2 regions of the Cellulosimicrobium sp. KWT-B genome follow, and region 1 is predicted to be linked to the other one. Evidence: predicted binding sites of a transcription regulator. Region 1 holds the regulator's gene; the other holds the start of a gene.
What was found. Region 1 encodes HspR, which represses chaperone genes until heat shock. Its sites were predicted from a motif close to AAGTTGAGTCNNNNNGACTCAACTT; they were not measured.
Positions count from the first base shown of each region.

Region 2: the regulator HspR is predicted to act here: its motif matches at 6,259-6,283, upstream of clpB (ATP-dependent chaperone ClpB).

Region 1 covers NZ_NEDO01000002.1:174,788-185,133, forward strand. Annotated here, with positions in the region: gene B9L22_RS07025 (sigma-70 family RNA polymerase sigma factor) at 1-3,307, opposite strand, end outside; gene B9L22_RS07030 (hypothetical protein) at 3,501-4,298, shown strand; gene B9L22_RS07035 (DUF1540 domain-containing protein) at 4,406-4,714, opposite strand; gene B9L22_RS07040 (heat shock protein transcriptional repressor HspR) at 4,873-5,382, opposite strand; gene B9L22_RS07045 (DnaJ C-terminal domain-containing protein) at 5,420-6,412, opposite strand; gene grpE (nucleotide exchange factor GrpE) at 6,566-7,228, opposite strand; gene dnaK (molecular chaperone DnaK) at 7,225-9,108, opposite strand; gene B9L22_RS07060 (alanine--tRNA ligase-related protein) at 9,266-10,346, opposite strand, start outside.
Region 2 covers NZ_NEDO01000001.1:923,551-933,896, forward strand. Annotated here, with positions in the region: gene B9L22_RS04020 (sensor histidine kinase) at 1-188, shown strand, start outside; gene B9L22_RS04025 (response regulator transcription factor) at 185-844, shown strand; gene B9L22_RS04030 (YqjF family protein) at 847-1,572, opposite strand; gene B9L22_RS04035 (UdgX family uracil-DNA binding protein) at 1,650-2,405, opposite strand; gene B9L22_RS04040 (diacylglycerol kinase family protein) at 2,468-3,451, opposite strand; gene clpB (ATP-dependent chaperone ClpB) at 3,585-6,206, opposite strand; gene B9L22_RS20155 (hypothetical protein) at 6,501-7,871, shown strand; gene B9L22_RS04055 (enoyl-CoA hydratase/isomerase family protein) at 7,945-9,276, opposite strand; gene B9L22_RS04060 (alpha/beta hydrolase) at 9,383-10,346, shown strand, end outside.

The sequences.
Region 1 (10,346 bases):
TGTCGAGGGTCAGCACGGCCTCCGCGCCGGGTGCGACGTCGACCGCGCGCGTCGTGCCGAGCGCTCCGCCGTCCAGGGCCACGCGCAGCGTCGCCGCCGCGTGGTCGTTGCGGAACGTCCCGCTCACCACGACGGAGCCGCCGCCCTCGGTGGGCGCCCACTCCGCGGTCGCCGAGCCCTCGACGTCCCACGCGAAGCAGTCGACCGCGCCGACCGTGCGGGAGACGAGCGCGTCGCCGTCGGCCCGCAGCGCGTACGTCGCAGGCGCGGCTCCCGCCGGAGGAAGCTCGACCTCGGCACGGGCCCGCGCCGGGACCGTCTGCGCGAGGCCCGGGTGCCCGTCGACCGAGAACTCGACCGGGAGGGTGGAGGCGGAGTTGTCGAAGGTCAGCGTCGCGGCGGCGGACGACGTGTCCGTCTCGGGGTCGAACACGCACTGCGCGACCGCCGCGTCCGGGACGACCGGCGCGATCGTCTGGCCGTCGAGGGCGAGCGCGACGTCGCTCGGCGGCCGCGAGACGACCGCCTCGCCGCCCGGCCCGACGAGCAGCCGCTCCTGCGAGAGCACGAGCATGCTCGCGGGCACCGCGGGCGCGTTGACGTCGACGACCAGCGAGGCGTTCTCACCGACGCTCGTGCGCGCGGGGAGGTCGGCCGCGTGCCACGCGGGCGTGTCGGGCGCGGCCAGGCCGACCGTGACGGGCGCGCCCGTCCGGTTCGCGACGTCGGCGGTGTACCGCACCGTGCCGTCCGCGTTCTCCGCGCGGACCTGGACGCCGTCGGCCCCGAGCCACGCGAGCGGCACCGCCGCGCTCAGGGTGCGGCTCGCCGTGACTGCCTGGTCGTCGGCTCCGGCCCGCACCTCGACGGGGACGTCCGCCGGGAGCACGCGGAGCGCGCCGTCGTCGCGCTGCTGGACCTCGGGCACGAACGCACCGTTCGCGCGCAGCTCGACCGCCAGCTCGACCGACCGTCCCGCGGACGCGCCCCGGGCCGGCGCGGGCAGCACGGTGTCGTTCGCGCACTCGAGAGCGGCGCCCCGCGCCGGGGTGGTGCAGGTCCAGCCGTCGTCGACAGGTCGGAGGGACAGCCCCTTCGGCAGCTCGGGCACGGTGAAGCGGACGCCCTGGGCATCACGGTCGCCGGTGTTGGCGGCCGTGAGCGTGAGCGTCGCGGACCCGGGGTTCGCCGCGAGCGCCACGCGCTCGTCGTCGAGCCGGACCTCCGCGCCGACGTACTTCAGCGGCGGCGGCGTGAGGTTGCGCTCGACCGTCCGCAGGCCCTCCGCCTTCACGCGCGCCGGGAACTCGTAGACGCCGCCGCCGCGGGCCGTGACCGTGACGACGAGGTCGCGCGCCTCGCCGGGCGCGAGCACGCCCACCGCGCACGCGAGCGTCCCGCCCGCAGCGGCGGGACCGCACGGGAGCGCAGCCGTGCGCAGCACGGGCGCGACCGACGCGCCGCGCGCGACGACCGACGACGTGACGGCCTCGACGCCGGCCGGCAGGTCGACCTCGACCGTGACGTTCTGCGCCGCCCTCCCGCCCGAGTTCGACACCGTCAGGCGCACGTCCGCGGGCTTGCGCGCCTCCATCTCGATACCGGTCCCGAGCGCGACGTCGAGCGCGGCCGGAGCGGGCTCCGGCGGCGGGTCGACGGGCGTCGGCTCGCCGGTCCCCGGGTCGACGGGGGTCGAGCCGCCGGGAGCCGGGTCGGTGGGCGTCGAGCCGACCGGGCTCGTCCCGCCGGGCGCGGCCCCACCCGCAGGCGGAGCCGTCGTCGCGTCGGGGGTGGCGGGGTCCGTCGGCGCCGGCGGGATGTTGGTGGGCGACGTCGGGTCCGTCGTGGGGTCGGGCGTCGGGGCGGTCGTCCCCGAGCTCGGCGAGGGGGACGGAGACGGGGACGAGCCGGACGGCGTCGGGGACGACTGCGAGGTCGGTGGCGGCGTGGGCTCGGGAGTGAAGGCCCCGAGCGCGCCCGCGACGCCCAGCCCCGCGACCGCGAGGACGCCCACGGTGACCGCCGCCGCGGCGATGGGCGCGGACGCGACCAGCGCGAGCAGGCCTCCGGCCCCGGCCGCGGCCAGGGCACCACCGCCCGCCGCCGCACCGCCGACGGCCGCTGCTCCACCCACCGCGGCAGCCCCGGCACCCGCGCCCGCACCGGCCGCTCCCCCGGCGACGCTGCCCGCGGCGCCGACGGCTCCCGCCGCCGCACCGGCCCCGCCGATCACCCCGGTCCCGGCGGCGCCTGCACCGGCGCCGCCGCCGACGCCCGCACCGGCCCCGGCACCGGTCGCCGCACCGGACCCGCCCGCCGCACCGGACCCGCCGGCAGCACCCGAGCCTCCCGCCGCGCCGGACCCACCGGCGCCCGATCCTCCGGCGCTCGACCCGCCGGCGCTCGACCCGCCAGCGCCGCCCGACCCACCGGCGCCCGAGCTGCTCGCCGTCCCGCTGCCGGACGCGCCCTGGAGCGCGGCCGCGAGCCCGCCGGCGACCGCCGCGCCACCCGTGGTGGGCAGCGCCGTCCCGACGAGACCGAGCGCGCCCACGCCGAGCACGAGCGGGGCGATGACGGCGCGCATGCCGTGGGAGACGTCGCCCAGCTCGAGCACGAGCCCGCGGCAGTCGTCGCAGCCCTCGAGGTGCGACTCGACGCGTGCCGTCTCGCGCTTGGCGAGGCCCCCGCGCACGTACGACCCGAGGAGCGCGTTGACCGTGCGGCACTCCTCGGCGGGCACGGACGTGAGGTGCTGCTGGAGGTACGCCTGGCGCAGCCCCTCACGGGCGCGGTACGCGAGCGCGGAGACGCCGTTCGCGGTGAGGCCCAGCAGCGGGGCGATCTCGGCCGGGGACAGGTTCTCGACCTCGGTGTACCAGAGCACGGCACGCCACCGCTCCGGCAGGTCCTGGTACGCGCGCGTGACCGTCGAGCGCTCGAAGCCCTCGAGCGTCGGGTCCTCCGTCGAGGCCATCGGGCCGAACGCGGACTCGAACGTGCGCTCGTCGTCGGTCGGCTGCGTGCGCCGCGCCCCGCTGACGAGGTCGTACGACAGACGGCGCACGACCGTGAAGAGGTAGGCGCGGAACGTGACGTCCGGGCCGCCGCCGTTCTGCAGCACGGAGAGGGTGCGGGCGAACGCGTCGGACACGACGTCGTCGGCGTCGGCGCTCGAGCGGACGTACTGGCGCGCGACCGTGCGCGCGGCCCCGGCGTGCCGCTCGTAGAGCACCCCGTAGGCGCTCGTGTCCCCTGCACGTACGGCGGTGATGAGCTCGGCGTCGCTGAACGCCTCGCTGTCCACCCGTTGTGCCTGCGTCATCGTCACCCGCCCCGGAGACCGCCCCGAACCGAGGCTACGGTGGCCATAGTAGACGCCCGTCCATCTCACGGGCAGAGGGTTCCCGCCACCGGAACGGGAACGGCGGTGCTTTCTGGCTTTCGTCCCCTTTGACCCGGGACGTGAGGTCCTGGAAACTCCTCGCCGTTCCCGCGTCATGGACCGCCCGCCCGCACGTCTCATCTACATGGACCACCTCCCGGGGTACGCCGTGCCCGCGACCGACGCCGTGCGCGAGCGGTGGCGGCGCGCGAGCGCCGACAGCGTCTGGCTACGGCCGGGCGACTGGTACCACCCTGCCGTCGACGCGCTCGTCGAGGCGTTGTGCGAGGAGCGGGACGCGACGCCCGCCGCCGAGCGGCTCGGCCGCGTCCGCGCGGAGGCCGGGGTCGGGATCGGCGAGGCCATCGACGACGTCGTCTGCCTGTACCGCGCCCACGACCGCGAGCCGGTCGTCGACCTGGTCCGCGGCGTGGCGGTCGGCTGGTCTGAGGGGTACGAGGCCAGCCCCGTGGCACCCGAGGTCCTGGACCCGGAGTCCGGTCTCGCGACGACCCAGTACCTGGTGCACCGGCTCCGCGAGACGTACGGCGCGGCCGAGCGCGCGGGCCTCGACGCGACCCAGACCCACGGGCTGCTCGTCGTCGACGTCGCGCTCGACGACCTGACGGGCTGGCAGCGGTTCGCGCGGTCGGCGGCGATGGGCCGCGCGCTCACCCACACGTTCGGCGAGGGCCACCCCATGGCCTCGATCGGCAACGGGCTCTTCGTCGTGCTCGGCGAGCGGGACGCCGACGACGCCATGGTGCGCACCGTGCTCCGCCACAACATCGAGCGCACCGGGCTCGCGCTGGGCGTCACGGCCATCCTGCGCCGGCCGCCGCGCGTCTGGCTCGAACCGCTCCCCCGCACCCACACGGCGGCCGTCCAGCTCCTCGACACGCTCCAGCGCTGACACGACGACGCCCCGTCCCACGCGGGCGAGCACGTGGTCCGGGGCGTCCGGGGGCGTCTGCGGCCGGCAGGTGACCGACCGCCCGCGAGCAAGGCTGCGACCGCGCGTCAGCGCGGCGTGAAGGTGAGGCAGTCGGCCCGGTCCTCGCCGGACGCGCCCGCCCCGACGCGGATCGACGGCGCGGAGCACTCGAGCGAGGCGTTGTGGACGCACTCCGTGCGCTGGCAGGCCCCGACGTGCGCGAGCACCTTCTCCAGCCCGCCCTTCGTGCCCAGCGGGATGAACGTCGCGCACTCGGCGTCACCCGTGTGACCGGCGATCGTCACGGCGCCCGCGTGGCACCCGTGGTCGTGGTTGTAGCCGCAGCCGTCGATGGAACACTCGACGACCTGGGGCATCTCCGTGAGGCTGCTCATCGCGATCTCCTGTCTCCGAGGACCCGCCGTGGGTCGGTCTCCGCGTTCCACGGTATTCCCGGAATTCCTCGGTGTATAGCAAGGAAGGCCTTGCTAAGAAATGCAGGAATGCGCTGCAATTAGCGCACGGCATTCTTGCGGAATTGCCTCGTCGCAGGTCAGTTGTCGGTGCCGTCGGCCCGGGGCCGCCAGATGACGAGCGCGCGCGCCTCGCCGTGCTCGACGAGCGTCTCGCGCAGGGCCTCCTCGACCCCGCGCCGCACGCTGCGCCCGCGCGGCACGACGACGACGTCGCCGCTCGCCGCGGCGGCGAACACGCGGCCGCCCGGCTCGACGCGCGCCGAGAGCGCCTCGATGCGCCGCTCGAGCCGCTCGACCTGGGACTCGAGGGCAAGGATCCGCTGGATGCCCGCGAGGTTGATGCCCTCGTCGTGGCTGAGGCGCTGCACCTCGAGCAGCTTCGCGACGTCGCGCAGCGAGTACCGCCGTCCCCGGCCCGCGGTGCGGCGCGGCACCACGAGGCCGAGGCGGTCGTACTGGCGCAGGGTCTGCGGGTGCATGCCTGCGAGCGCGGCGGCCTGCGAGATGACGAGGACGGGCGCGTCCTGGTCGACGTCGGGCGTCACGTCCGGACCCGTCCGGGCGTCGTCCGTGCGGTACGCGGTCATCCGGGCCTCCTTCCCGAGCCGGCGCTCCGGGCGCCGGTCACTCCGCGGCCTGGCGGACCAGGTCGGCGCGCACGTCCTGGCCGGCGGTCTCGGCGGCGAACGTCTCGACGGCCTCGCGCGCGGCCTTCGAGAGCTTCTGCGGCACGGCGACCTGGACCGTGACGAGCAGGTCGCCGGTCGACTTCGCGGTCTTCACGCCGCGGCCGCGGACGCGCAGCGTGCGCCCCGACGGCGTGCCGGCCGGCACCTTGACCTTGACGGTCGAGCCGTCGAGCGTCGGGACGGCGATGGTGGCGCCGAGCGCGGCCTCGGGGAACGTCACCGGGACCGTGATCCGCAGGTTGTCGCCGTCGAGCGAGAACACCGGGTGCGGGGTGACGTGCACGGTGACGACGAGGTCGCCGTCGGGTCCGCCCGCCGTGCCGGGGCGGCCCTTGCCGCGCAGCCGGATCTTCTGGCCGTCGCGGACGCCCGGCGGGATGCGCGTCGTGACCGTGCGGCCGTCGACGGTGAACGTCACGGTGGACCCCTCGACCGCCTGCCGGAACGGCAGCGTCGTGGCGGCCGCGAGGTCGGCGCCCGCGCGGGGCCGCGGGCCGCCGAACTGCTGGCCCGCGCCGCCGCCGAACATCGAGCCGAGGATGTCCTCGAACCCGCCCGCGCCCTGGCCGCCGGTCGAGTAGCGGACCCGGGTGCCGCCCGGCCCCCCGCCGCCGCCGAACATGCCGCCGAAGACGTCCTCGAAGCCCGCTCCCCCGGCACCGCCGGGGCCCGCGGAGAAGCGCGCGCCCCCGCCCGCCATCGCCCGGATCGCGTCGTACTGCTCGCGCTCCTTGGGGTCCGACAGCACGGCGTACGCCTCGCCGATCTCCTTGAACTTGGCCTCGGCGCTCGCGTCACCCTGGTTCTGGTCGGGGTGGTACTTGCGGGCGAGCTTGCGGTAGGCCTTCTTGATCGCGGCGTCGTCGGCGTCCTTGGGGACGCCGAGCGCGGCGTAGAAGTCCTTCTCCATCCAGTCCTGTCCGGTCACGGCGCCTCCCTCCTGTCGGTGGTCGTGGTCCTGGTCCTTCGTTCCGTGGCTGCTGCCGGTGGGTCTGCTGCTGGTGATCCTCGCGTGCCCGACGGCGGAGCGCACCTCCGCGCGGGAGGTGCGCCCGCGCCGTCGGGCACGAGGAAGGGGTGGCTACTGCGGGCCGACGACCGAGACGCGCGCGGCGCGCACGACCCGGTCCCCGATCCGGTAGCCCGGCTCGATGACGAGGTTCACCGTGGTGGCGGTGGCCTCGGGGTCGGGCTGGTGCATGAGCGCCTCGTGCACGGTGGGGTCGAACTCGTCCCCGACCGCGCCGTAGCGCTCGATCCCGAACTTCTCGAGCGACGCGTCGAGCTTGTCGGCGATGGCCGCGAACGGCCCCGTCAGCTCGCCGTGCTGCCGCGCGCGGTCGATGTCGTCGAGGACCGGCAGGAGCGCGGTGAGCACGTCCTCGATCCCCTTCGTGCGCGCGGCCTCCTGGTCGCGCAGCGACCGGTTGCGATAGTTCGTGAAGCTGGCCCGCTCGCGCTGGAGCGCGTCGAGGTGCTCCGCGGCCTCGGCCTTCGCCGCGAGGACCGCGGCGTCGACCTCGGCCTCGTCGGACGGCTCGAAGTCGAGGCCCGCGAGCGGGTCCGTCTCCGCGTCGTCGCCCGCGGAGCCGCCGGCCTCGCCCTCGGGGCGGGGCCGACCGCTCTCCGGGTCGACCTTGCGCTTGTCCGTGAACTGGAAGGGCTTGTCGTCGGAGCCCTGGCCGGGCTCGCGCCCGGCCTGCTCCTCGGGGCCCTGCGGGTCGGTCGGTCCGTCGGCCGTCACTTGCGCTCGTCCTCCTCGTCCACGATCTCGGCGTCGACGACGTCCTCGTCCGGGGCGGACGTCGCGCCCGCCGCGGCGGTGGCGTCGTCCTGCGCGGCGCCGGGGTTGCCGGCGGCCTGCTCCTGCTCGGCCGAGGCGTAGAGCGCCTGGCCGATCTTCTGCGAGGACGCGACGAGCTTCTCGTGCGCGGTCTTCACGGCGTCGGCGTCCTCGCCCTCGAGCGCGGACTTGACCGACGCGATGTCGGCCTCGACCTCGGTGACGACGTCGGCGGGGAGCTTCTCCTTGTTCTCGGAGACGAGCTTCTCGGTCGAGTAGACGAACGCCTCGGCCTGGTTGCGGGTCTCCGCGTCCTCGCGACGCTTCTTGTCCTCGGCCGCGTGCTCCTCGGCCTCCTTGACCATGCGGTCGATGTCCTCCTTGGGCAGCGCCGAGCCACCCGTGATGGTCATCTTCTGCTCCTTGCCGGTGCCGCGGTCCTTCGCGCCGACGTGGACGATGCCGTTCGCGTCGATGTCGAAGGTGACCTCGATCTGCGGCACGCCGCGCGGGGCCGGCGCGATGCCGGTGAGCTCGAACGTGCCGAGCGGCTTGTTGTCGCGCGCGAACTCGCGCTCGCCCTGGAACACCTGGATGAGCACCGACGGCTGGTTGTCCTCGGCCGTCGAGAAGATCTCGCTGCGCTTGGTCGGGATGGCCGTGTTGCGCTCGATGAGCTTGGTCATCACGCCGCCCTTGGTCTCGATGCCGAGGGACAGCGGGGTCACGTCGATGAGCAGGACGTCCTTGCGGTCACCGGAGATGACGCCGGCCTGCAGGGCCGCGCCGACGGCGACGACCTCGTCCGGGTTGACGCCCTTGTTCGGCTCCTTGCCGCCCGTGAGCTCCTTGACGACGTCGGTCACGGCCGGCATGCGGGTGGAGCCACCCACGAGCACGACGTGGTCGATGTCGGAGACGGAGACGCCCGCGTCGGAGATGACCTTGTGGAACGGGGCCTTCGTCCGGTCGAGGAGGTCCTGCGTCATCTGCTGGAACTGGGCGCGCGTGAGCTTCTCGTCCAGGTGGATGGGGCCGTTCTCGCTCATCGAGAGGTACTGCATCGAGATGGTGGTGCTCGTCGCGGACGAGAGCTCCTTCTTCGCCTGCTCGGCGGCCTCGCGCAGACGCTGGAGCGCGATCTTGTCCTTCGACAGGTCGACGCCCGAGCTGTTCTTCACCTGCTTGATGAGGTGCTCGACGATGCGGTTGTCCCAGTCGTCGCCACCGAGGCGGTTGTCGCCCGAGGTCGCGCGGACCTGGATCGTGGAGAAGTCGTCCTCGTCCTTGCCGACCTCGAGGAGCGAGACGTCGAACGTGCCGCCGCCCAGGTCGAAGACGAGGATGAGCTCGTCCTCCTTGCCCTTCTCCAGGCCGTAGGCGAGCGCGGCCGCGGTGGGCTCGTTGACGATGCGGGTCACGTTGAGGCCCGCGATCTGCCCGGCGTCCTTGGTCGCCTGGCGCTCGGCGTCGTTGAAGTACGCCGGGACGGTGACGACCGCGTCCGTGACGGGCTCGCCCAGGTACTCCTCGGCGTCGCGCTTGAGCTTGCCCAGGATGCGCGCGGAGATCTCCTGCGCGGTGTACTTCTTGTCGTCGATCTCCACCGACCAGTCGGTGCCCATGTGGCGCTTCACCGAGCTGATGGTGCGGTCGACGTTCGTGACCGCCTGGCGCTTGGCGACCTCGCCGACGAGGACCTCGCCGGTCTTGGAGAAGGCGACCACCGACGGCGTCGTGCGCGACCCCTCGGCGTTCGCGATGACCGTGGGCTCTCCGCCCTCGAGGACGGCGACCACCGAGTTGGTGGTGCCGAGGTCGATCCCGACTGCTCGTGCCATGTGTGTGCCTCCGTCGTTCTGGGTGCCCGACGGCGCTGCTGCGCCTCGGCACACCGGGTTGAGTCTGCTTCACTCAAGGTAGATCCGTGGTCGGTGCTCGCGCAACCTCACCCGGCTCAACTTGAGTCCATCAGGCTCAACCTTCACGCGACCCGCACTATTCCCCGCTCGCGGCCGCCCGGGAACGCGCCTGCTGGCGCGCACGCTGCTCCGCGTAGCCCTCCTGCCAGTCGACGGCGAGGGGCATGTCGCGGCGGCGGACCTCGTCGACCGCCAGCTCGACGGGGAACCCCCAGGTGTCGGCGAGCACGAACAGGTGGTCGCCCGTGACGGTCGTGCCCCGGAGCCTGTCGAGCTCTCGGAGCCCTCGGTGCACCGTGCGCCGGAAGCGCGACTCCTCGTCCCGCAGCACGCCGCTCAGCTCCTCGCGCTGCTCGACCAGGTTCGGGTAGGCGTCGCGGTACGACCCGGCCACGACGGCGACGAGGTCGTCGACGAACCGGTCCTCCAGCCCGAGCCGGAGCGCGTGCACCACGGCCCGGCGCACGAGCCGCCGCAGCACGTACCCGTGGGCCTTGTTGCCTGGCCGCACGCCGTCGGCGGCGAGGAACGTCGCGGCGCGCACGTGGTCCGCGATCACGCGGAACGGGCGCGGGTCGTCCTCGTACGTGCGACCGCTCAGGTCCTCGAGTCGGTCGACCAGGGGCCGCAGCAGGCTCACGTCGAACACGTCGGGCGTCGCCGTCGCGGCGGCGGCGATGCGCTCCAGCCCGCCCCCGAAGTCGATGCTCGGCTCGTCGAGGAGGACGAAGCCCTCGCTCGTGCGGCGGTAGCGCATGAACACCTGGTTGCCGATCTCGACGAACCGCCCGCCCTCGCTCGCCGGATGGGGCTCCCCGGTCGACGGGTCGTGGAGCTCCGGGCCGAGGTCGTAGAAGACCTCCGAGTCCGGCCCGCAGGGGTCGCCGACAGGCGTGCCCTCCAGGCCACCTCCCCGGCTCCACCAGTTCTCCTCGGCGTCGTAGAGGAAGACCCGGCCGCCGCGCATGCCGTCGCGGTCCCCGTCCGCACGCGACCCCACGTCCACGACCGACGCCTCGATGCCGTGCTCGGCGAACACCGTGACCCAGGCCTGGGCCGCCGTCTCGTCCCGGGGGATCCCGTGCTCGACCGACCCGCGGAAGCACGTGACGTAGAGGCGCGAGAGGTCGACGCCGACGAGCGCGAGGAAGTCGGCG
Region 2 (10,346 bases), on a different contig from region 1:
CCGGTCGCGCCGCTCCCCCGCAGGACGCGCGACCGGGCCACGGCCTCGTCGGGATGCGCGAGCGCGCGGCCGTGCTCGGCGGCACGCTCGACGCGCGGCGCACGCCCGACGGCGCGTGGCTCGTCCGGCTGACCGTCCCCCGCGCCCCCGCGCGCGACCCCCGCACCCCCGCCCAGGAGGCCTCGTGACCCGCGTCGTGCTGGTGGACGACCAGGCCGTCGTCCGCGCCGGTTTCACCGTCATCCTCGAGAGCGAGGGCCTGGAGGTCGTCGGCGAGGCGTCGAACGGCGCGGACGCCGTGCGGGTCGCGCGCCGCGAGCGCCCCGACGTCGTGTGCATGGACGTGCGCATGCCCGGCGGCGACGGCATCACGGCGACGCGCGCGCTCGCCGGGCCCGACGTCACGGACCCGGTGCCCGTCCTCGTGGTGAGCACGTTCGACCTCGACGACTACGTGTTCGGGGCGCTGGAGGCCGGGGCGAGCGGGTTCCTGCTCAAGGACGCCGAGCCGGAGGTGCTCGTGGACGCCGTCCGCCGCGTCGCGTCGGGCGACGGCCTCGTGGACCAGTCGCTCACGCGCCGCGTGCTCGGCGAGTTCGCGCGACGTCGTGCCCCGGTGTCGCGGGACGACGACGCGGCGGCGCTCCTCACGCCGCGCGAGCTCGACATCGTGGCGCTGCTGTGCCGGGGGTCGTCGAACGCGGAGATCGCGACGGCGCTGTTCCTCGAGCCGAGCACCGTGAAGTCGCACCTGAGCCGGGCCATGACGAAGACGGGCGCGCGCGACCGCGTGCAGCTCGTCGTGTGGGCATTCCGGCACGGGATCGTCGACCCGGCCGCCTGACCTCAGCGCACGGGCCGCGGGACCGCGAACCGGGCGTGCACCGGCGCGGCGACGTGCACGAGCGGCGGGTCCGTGGGCGGCAGCCCGAGGCGGTCGAGCAGGTCGGTGTCGAGGGCGTCGAGCGTGCCCCGTCGCAGGGTCCACGGCTCGTGCACCACGGGGAACCGCCACAGCCGCCCGGCCCGCGCGCCGTACGCGGACCACCGTGCCGTGAGCCACCGCACGAGGCCCGACGACGCGTCCACCTCCTCGTGCGCGCGCACCTCGGCGTGCAGGGAGAGGTCGCGCAGCCCCGGGTGCTCGTGCGGCACGCGCAGGGGCCCGCGGCCGTCGGACCGGAACCGGTAGCGCACCGCGGACGGCGCCCCGGCCCGGTCGCCGCGCGCGTGCACCGCCGCGCGGGCCGGGTGGTACGGGACGCCGGCCGCGCGCGTCGCGGCGACGAACGCGCGCGACGTCGCCCACAGGCCGAGGAACCACACGCCCTCGGTGCCCGCACGGTCGCGCACGTACACGCGGACGTTGAGCTCGGGGAACGCCGACCACGCGCCCAGCGGCGGCAGCGGCGGGACCCGGACGCCCGCCATGGAGAACGGGACCACCCCGAGCCACGTCGTCCCGCCCGCCTCCTGCACGGTGAGGCCGGGCGGGAGCCAGCCCTGCACGACGGCCGGGTCGACGGGCCAGTGCAGGAACGTCAGGGCCTCCCAGCGCTGGGCGTTCACCACCACCCGCGGTGTCGGGTGCGGCGACGCACCGGGCGGCGGCGTGCCCGGCCCCGCACCGGGCGGGGCCGGGTGGGCGCTCACCGCGTGCCCGCCGCGTCGGCCGCGTCGGCCGCGAGGCGGAGGTCGTCGACGAGCGCGGCGAACGCCGCCTCGCGCTCGGCGCGGTCGCGCACGCGCAGCAGCGCGGACGGATGGGTGGTGAGGACGACGCGCGGCGCGTCCGTCGGCCGAGGCAGGCGGGCGCCGTCGGACGGCTCGGAGCGCCCACCGCCGCCGGGTGCGCCCGGGGAGAACGGCGACGCCGGCTCCGCGTCGCCGAGGTCGAGGACCCGTCCCCGCTCGGCGGTCACGCGCACGGGCCGCCCCAGGACGGCGCGCCCCGCGGTCGCGCCCATCGCGACGACGACGCGCGGCCCCACGGCGGCGACCTCGGCGGTGAGCCACGGCAGGCACGCGCGGACGTGCGCGACGTCCGGGCTCTTGTGCAGGCGGCGCCCGCCGCGCTGCTCGAACCGGAAGTGCTTGACGGCGTTCGTCAGGTACACGTCGTCGGCCGCGAGCCCGGCCGCGTCGAGGGCGTCGTCGAGGAGGCGCCCGGCCGGGCCCACGAACGGCTCGCCCTCGCGGTCCTCGTGGTCGCCGGGCTGCTCGCCGACGAGGGCGAGCCGCGCGTCGTGCGGCCCGCGCGAGAACACGACCTGCGTCGCGTCCGCCCAGAGCTCGCACCCGTGGCAGTCGTGCGCCGCCCGGTCGAGCGCCTCGACGTCGTGCACGGCGCGGCCGCGGGGCAGCCACTCCTGCGCGCCGGGACGCTCGGGCGGTCGTGGGCTCATGGCCCTACGGTGCTCCCGCGCGCCCGCCCTCGCACGACGTCGGCGCACCGGTCAGAACAGGCTCAGCGGTTGCCGGGAGCACCGCGCGTGAGGTCCTCGGACTCCTCGGGGTGGTAGACGCACACGTGCAGGGCATCCGGTCGCACGCTGACGTCGAGGCGCTCGTCCGGATCGATGACGTCGCCGTCGAGCTGGCGGGGCTGCGGCCGGTCGGACACGACGGACACCTCGCGCCCCCGCACGACCTCGCGGCTCGGCACCCGGCTCTTGCCGCGCACCACGCCCCACAGGAGCTGGACCCAGTGCTGGAGGTTCCGGGGCGCGAAGATCGCGACCTCGAGCTGGCCGTTGTCGGGTTCCGCGTCCGGGAGGAGATTCGTCCCGGCCTGGAGCCGTCCGACGTTCCCGATGACCACGGTGCGCGCCCGGCGCCGCCGCGTCCGCCCGTCGACGGTGACCTCGACGTGCATCTCGTCGTCGGCGAGGTGCTTGAGCGCGGAGAAGACGTACGCGATCGAGCCCGCGCGGGCCTTGAGCGCCGTCGGCGCGTCCTGCATCATCGCGGCGTCGAGGCCCATGCCGGCCATGATCGCGAACGTCTGGCCGTCGGCCACCCCGACGTCGATCGTGCGCCGGCCGCCGCGCAGCACGAGCCGGATGCCCTCCTCGGCGTCCGACGGGACCCCGAGGTTGGCGGCGAGCAGGTTCCCCGTGCCGCCCGGCAGGATCGCCAGCGCGGCGTCGGTGCCCGCGAGCCCCTCGACGACGGCGCGGACCGTGCCGTCGCCGCCGCTCACGAAGACCACCTCGGCGCCGTCCTCGACGGCCTGGCGCGCCTGCCCCGTCCCCGGGTCCTCGGCCGTCGTCTCGAGCCACGCGGGCTCGGGCCACCCGGCGTCCGTGAGGCGCGCGACGATGAGCTCGCGCAGCGCGTCGAGCCCCTCGACGCGGTTCGGGTTGACGATGACCGCGGAGCGGCGCGGGACGTCGTCGGGCCGCCGCTGCGCGGAGGTGGTCGCGGAAGAGGTCGTCTCGTCGGTCGGCACGGACCGAGTATGTCCCGGTCGCCGCGAGGACGCTCGGCCGAGGACCGCCGAGGACCGCCGAGGCGCGAAGACGCCGCGGCCCGTGCCGCGCCCCGCCCGCGGGGGCAGGACGCGGCACGGGCCGGCGGTCGGGTCAGGCCGTGAGGATCTCCGTGCCGAGGGCGAGGCCGTCGCCCTCGGGGTCGCGGTCGACCCGCACGACGTCGCCGTCGGCGACGTCGCCCGAGAGCAGCATCCGCGCGAGGCGGTCGCCGATCTCGCGCTGCACGAGGCGGCGCAGCGGGCGCGCCCCGTACGCCGGGTCGAAGCCCTCGAGCGCGAGCCACTCGCGGGCGGCCGTCGTCACGTCGAGCGTGATGCGCCGGTCCGCGAGGCGCCGGCCGAGCGCGGCGACCTGGATGTCGACGATCCGGCCGAGCTCCTCGATCGTCAGCGGCTCGAACACGATGACGTCGTCGAGCCGGTTGAGGAACTCGGGCTTGAAGGACGCCCGCACCGTGCTCATGACGGCCTCGCGCTTCTCCGCGTCGTCGAGCATCGGGTCCACGAGGAACTGCGAGCCGAGGTTCGACGTCAGCACGAGGATGACGTTGCGGAAGTCGACCGTGCGGCCCTGGCCGTCGGTGAGACGGCCGTCGTCGAGCACCTGCAGCAGGATGTCGAAGACCTCGGGGTGCGCCTTCTCGACCTCGTCGAGCAGCACGACCGAGTACGGCCGACGCCGGACGGCCTCGGTGAGCTGGCCGCCCTCCTCGTAGCCGACGTACCCCGGGGGCGCCCCGACGAGCCGGGCGACCGAGTGCTTCTCGGAGTACTCGGACATGTCGATGCGCACCATGGCGCGCTCGTCGTCGAAGAGGAAGTCGGCGAGCGACTTCGCGAGCTCCGTCTTGCCGACGCCCGTGGGGCCGAGGAAGAGGAACGAGCCCGTGGGGCGGTCCGGGTCGGCGACGCCCGCGCGCGAGCGGCGGACGGCGTCGGACACCGAGCGGACGGCGGCCTGCTGGCCGATGAGGCGCTCCCCGATGACCTCCTCCATGTGCAGGAGCTTCTCGCTCTCGCCCTGGAGCATGCGGCCGGCCGGGATGCCCGTCCACGCGGACACGACCTCCGCGATCTCGTCGGCGCCGACCTTGTCCGCGATCATCGGCGCGGCCTCGGGGCCGGACGCGGCGAACGCGTCGTCGGCCTGCTCGGCCGCCTCGGCCTCGTCGAGCTCGCGCTGCACCTGCGGGATCTCGCCGTACTGCAGGCGGCCCGCGGTCTCGAGGTCGCCCTCCCGGATCGCGCGCTCGACCTGGACGCGCAGCTCGTCGAGCTTCGCGCGCAGGTCGCCGACGCGGTTGTGGCCCGCCTTCTCGGCCTCCCACCGCGCGGTGAGGGCCGCGAGCTCCTCACGACGGTCCGCGAGGTCGGCGCGCAGCTTCTCGAGCCGTTCGAGCGACGCGGGGTCGGTCGACTCCGACAGCACGACCTCCTCCATCTCGAGGCGTGTGACCGCGCGCTGGAGCTCGTCGATCTCGATCGGCGAGGAGTCGAGCTCCATGCGCAGGCGCGACGCCGCCTCGTCGACGAGGTCGATCGCCTTGTCCGGGAGCTGGCGCCCGGTGATGTACCGGTCGGAGAGTGAGGCCGCCGCGACGAGCGCGGAGTCGGCGATGGTCACCTTGTGGTGCGCCTCGTACCGCTCCTTGAGCCCGCGCAGGATCGCGACCGTGTCCTCCACCGAGGGCTCGCCGACGAACACCTGCTGGAACCGGCGCTCGAGCGCCGGGTCCTTCTCGATGTACTCGCGGTACTCGTCGAGCGTGGTCGCGCCGACGAGGCGCAGCTCGCCGCGCGCGAGCATGGGCTTGAGCATGTTGCCCGCGTCCATGGCGCCCTCGCCGCCCGCGCCCGCCCCGACGACCGTGTGCAGCTCGTCGATGAACGTGACGACCTCGCCGTCGGAGGACTTGATCTCCTCCAGGACGGCCTTGAGGCGCTCCTCGAACTCGCCGCGGTACTTCGCGCCCGCGACCATGCTCGCGAGGTCGAGCGACACGAGGCGCTTGCCCTGGAGCGAGGTCGGGACGTCGCCCGCGACGATGCGCTGGGCGAGACCCTCGACGACGGCCGTCTTGCCGACGCCCGGCTCGCCGATGAGCACCGGGTTGTTCTTGGTGCGGCGGCTGAGCACCTGCACGACGCGCCGGATCTCGGAGTCGCGCCCGATGACGGGGTCGAGCTTGCCCTCGGCGGCCCGCGCCGTGAGGTCGGTCCCGTACTGCTCGAGCGCCTTGTACGTGCCCTCGGGGTTGGGGCTCGTCACGCGCGCGCCCCCGCGGACGGCGGGCAGCGCGGAGCGCAGGGCCTCGGCGGTCGCGCCGGCCTGCTGGAGGATCGTCGCGGCCTGCGACGACCCGGCCGCGATGCCGAGGAGCAGGTGCTCGGTCGAGACGTACTCGTCGCCGAGCGCCTGGGCCTCCTTCGCGGCGGCGTCGAGCGCCGCGGACGTGGCGCGTGACGGCGTCGGCTGCGCGACGGCCGAGCCGCTCGCGGTGGGCAGCGCGACGAGCGCCGCGCGCACCTTCTGCCCGACAGCCTGCTTGTCCGCGCCGACGGCGTCCAGGAGCCCGACGGCGACGCCGCCCTCCTGCGTGAGCAGCGCGGCCAGGAGGTGGGTCGGCTCGAGCTGGGGGTTGCCGGCGGCCGACGCGGTCTGGATCGCCTCGCCGATCGCCTGCTGCGACATCGTGGTGAACTTCGTTTCCATAGGTGCTCCGTGTGATGCTCGAAAAGATGGTCTGACCAGTGGAACGACTCCTAAGTTGAGTGTATTCCGCTCAACTTCGATCGGCACCCCCGTGCGACCTCTCCTCGCCCGCCCGCATGCCGGAGCGGATGAAGTCCGGCCGCATTCCGTCTCAAAACGGCATCGACCCTCGCCCCGGGCGACGATCCGCGACATGCTGGGCGGGTGAACACCTCACCCTTGCGCAGACGACTCGGCCTCGGTGCCCTCCTCGCCACCCTCGCACTGTTCCTCACGGGGTGCATGAGGATGGACATGGCCATCACCCTCAACGAGGACGACACGTTCGACGGCAGCGTCGTCATGGCGTTCTCGGACGAGGTCGCCGAGTCCATGGGCTCGGACCCCCAGGAGCTCTGGGACCAGATGGGCTCCGAGATGGAGTCCGAGATGCCGGAGGGTGCGACGCAGGAGCCGTACGCGCAGGACGGCTACACCGGCACCAAGATCACCTACGCCGACCAGCCGATCGCGCAGCTCGACACCGGCGCCGCCGACTCGATCTCCGTCACCCGCGAGGGCGACGACTACGTCGTGAGCGGCTCGATGGACATGACGGGTGAGGAGTTCAACCCGGACACGGGTGACGCGGCGACCGACGAGATGTCGCGGCAGATGATGGAGGGTCTCGACATCAAGATCGCCATCACGTTCCCCGGCGAGGTGGCCGAGTCCAACGGCGAGGTGGACGGCAACACCGTGACGTGGACCCCGGTGGTCGGCGAGGTCAACGAGATGACGGCGCGCGGCTCGGCCGTGCCCGGCGGCTCCGCGGGCTCGGGGACGGACGAGGGCACAGACGAGGGCACGGACGAGGGGACCGACGACGGCGCGACCGCGCCCGACGCCGACAGCTCCGACGGGTCCGGCTCGTCGGCGTGGATCTGGTTCCTGGTCGGCGGCCTCGTGCTGCTCGGCATCATCGGCCTCGTGCTGTGGCTCGTGCTCCGCTCGAAGCCCGGCACGCAGGACGGCCAGGCCACGGGCTTCCCGCAGGGCGGGTACCCCGGCCAACCCGGCCAGCAGGGGGTCTACGGCGCACCGGGTCAGTACCCGGGCCAGCCCGGCCAGCAGGGTCAGTACCCCGGCCAGCAGCCGTACCCGGGCCAGCAGGGCCAGTACCCCGGGCAGGGCCAGCAGGGCCAGTACCCGGGCCAGTACGGCCAGCCCGGCGCGCACCCCGGCCAGCAGGGCCAGTACCCCGGGGCCCCGGGCCAGCCGGGTCAGTACCCCGGCCAGCCCGGCCAGTACCCCGGCCAGCAGGGCCAGTACCCGGGTCAGCCCGGCCAGCCGCAGGGCTACGGGACGCCGTCCGGCCCGGGCCAGCAGGGTGGCCCGTACGGCGGCCAGCCGCCGGCACCGCCGCAGCAGGGCGGCTACCCGGGCGCCGCGCCGTTCGCGCCCCCCGGCGCGCCGCACCCGCAGTCGTCCCCGACGACGCCGCTGCCCGCCCAGCCGCCCGTCCCGCCGGGCGCGACCCAGCCGCTGCCGCCGCACCAGCCGCCGGCACCGACCCAGCCGCTCCCGCCGCAGCCGGGCCCCGCGGGCCAGGACGGCCCGGGCGCGCAGGCCGGTCCCGACGACGAGATCGACGACGCGACGCGCCTGCGCCCGCCGACCGACTGAGCGGTCCGCACCCCGCACGACACGACGGCCCGCCCCGGGAGACCGGGGCGGGCCGTCGTGCGTCCGGGACCGTTCAGGACTCGACGGTGACCTCGACGACGTCGCCGACGGCGTCGAGCCGCACCGCGGGCCAGTAGCCGTCGAGGAAGTGCTCGCCGCACGTGTCGGCGAGGTGCACGACGACGCTCCCGTCCTCGTGCCGCTCCACGAGCTCGACGACGAGGTCGTCGTGCGCCGCGGCGAGCTCGTCGGGCGTCGGCTCCCCCTCGCTGAAGCGGCGCACGACGGCCTCGACCGCGCGGCGCGCGAGCCGCGGGCCGAGGGCGTCGTCCCACAGCGCCTCCGCGGGCACGTAGGCGAGCGCCTCGGCGCCGAGCGCGGGGTCGACCTCCGCGAGCGTCGCGGGGCGCCACGACGGGTCGCGGTCCTTGTCGACCACCTGCGCGCGGATCCCCTCGACGAGGTCGGGCTGCGTGTCGACGAACCAGCAGACGAGCCCGTACTCCTGGGCGAGCGCCGCGCGGAGGTCGGGCAGGTCGCGCGCGCTGCGGACGGCCGCGAGCGCGACGGTCACCGCGGTGGGCGACAGCCGTTCGAGCTCGTCCGCCTCGGCGCCCGCGCGCTCGTCGCCGTCGGCCGCAGCCGCCCGCAGGCGGGCCACGATCTCCGGCACCGTGTCCGCCGCGTACGCGGCGTCGATCGCGGCGCGGCGCGCGACGAGCCCGGACACCGGCGCCGGGAGGGCGTGCCGCCGCACGACGTCGCGCACGGCCTCGACGTCGAGCGGGTCGACGCCCGCGCTCGCGAGCGCGGCGAGGTCCGCGCCGAGCACGGGCAGCCGCTCGCTCGGCACGTAGTGGTCGGCGAACCCGGCGTGGATCGCGTCGGCGGCGTCCATCGTCACCGCGCCGAGCGCGAGCATCTCCCCCAGCCGCCCCGGCGCGCGGGCGAGGAGCCACGACCCGCCGACGTCGGGCGTGAAGCCGATCCGCGTCTCGGGCATGGCGACGCGCGAGCGCTCCGTGACGACGCGGACCGGCGCGTGGGCCGCGAGGCCGACACCGCCGCCCATGGTGATGCCGTCCATGATCGTCACGACGGGCACGGGCAGCTCCGCGAGCGCCGCGTCGACCGCGTACTCGCGCCGGAAGTACCGGCGCGCGTCGGCCTGCCGCCCGGCGACGACCGACGCGTGGAGCTCGCGGATGTCGCCGCCCGCGCAGAGGCCGCGGTCGCCCGCGCCGTCGAGCAGCACGAGCCGCACGGTCGGGTCGACGCGCCACTCGTCCAGCACGTCGGCGATCTCGCCGAGCATCGAGTACCCGAGCGCGTTGAGCGCGCGGGGCCGGTCCAGGGTGAGGTGCCCGACGCCGTCGTCGACGCGGGCGAGGATCTCGCTCGTCATCCGCGTCACGCTACCGCCCGTCGGCGGCCGCGGGCACGCACGACGTGGGACCCTGGCACGGCAGAGGGGTCGGGCCGGCGGTGCCGGCGGCAGCGAGGAGGCGGCGGTGGACGAGGCGACGCGGACGGACGGGACCTGGCGGCCCGACGTGCTGGGCGGGGACTGGGTCGCGCGCGACCTCGACCTCCCGGGCGGCGCGGTGGCGACCCTGGTGCGGCGCGACGCCGCGGCCCCCGCGGGCGACCGGCCCGCGGTGCTGTACGTGCACGGGTTCATCGACTACTTCTTCCAGACGCACGTCGCGGAGGCGGTCGAGGCGCGCGGGTACCGGTTCTACGCCGTCGACCTGCGCGGCTACGGGCGCTCGATCGGCCGCGGCTCGGGCGCGCCGTCGCGGCCCGACGACGACCCCAACTTCGTCACCGACCTCGCCGTCTACGCGCAGGACCTCGACGCGGCCGCGCGCGCGGTGCGCGCCGAGGGGCACGACCGGCTCGTGGTGCTCGGCCACTCGACCGGCGGTCTCCTCGCGAGCCTGTGGGCCGACGCGCGGCCCGGCCGGCTCGCGGCGCTCGTGCTCAACAGCCCGTGGTTCGACCTCAACAAGCCGTGGCTGTTCCGCGGCCCGGTGACGTGGGTGGTCGACGTCGTCGGACGGGTCGCGCCGCGGCTCGTCGTGGGCGCGCTCGACCCGCACTGGGCGGAGGCGCTGCACGCGAGCACGGGCGGCGAGTGGGACTTCGACCTCGCGTGGAAGCCGATCGAGGGGTTCCCGGTGCGCGCCGGGTTCCTGCGCGCGGTGCGCCGGGGCCACGCCCGCGTCGCGCGCGGGCTGCACGTCGACTGCCCGGTGCTCGTGCTCGCGTCCGCGCGCAGCGGCCCGGCGTCGGGCTGGCACGACGCCCTGCTCACGACGGACAGCGTGCTCGACGTCGGGCACATCACGTCGCGCGCCGAGCGGCTGGGCGACGACGTCACGGTCGTCACGGTCGAGGGCGGCGCGCACGACCTCGCGCTCTCCCCCGAGCCCGCCCGGTCCACGTACCTGCGCGAGGTCCTCGACTGGCTCG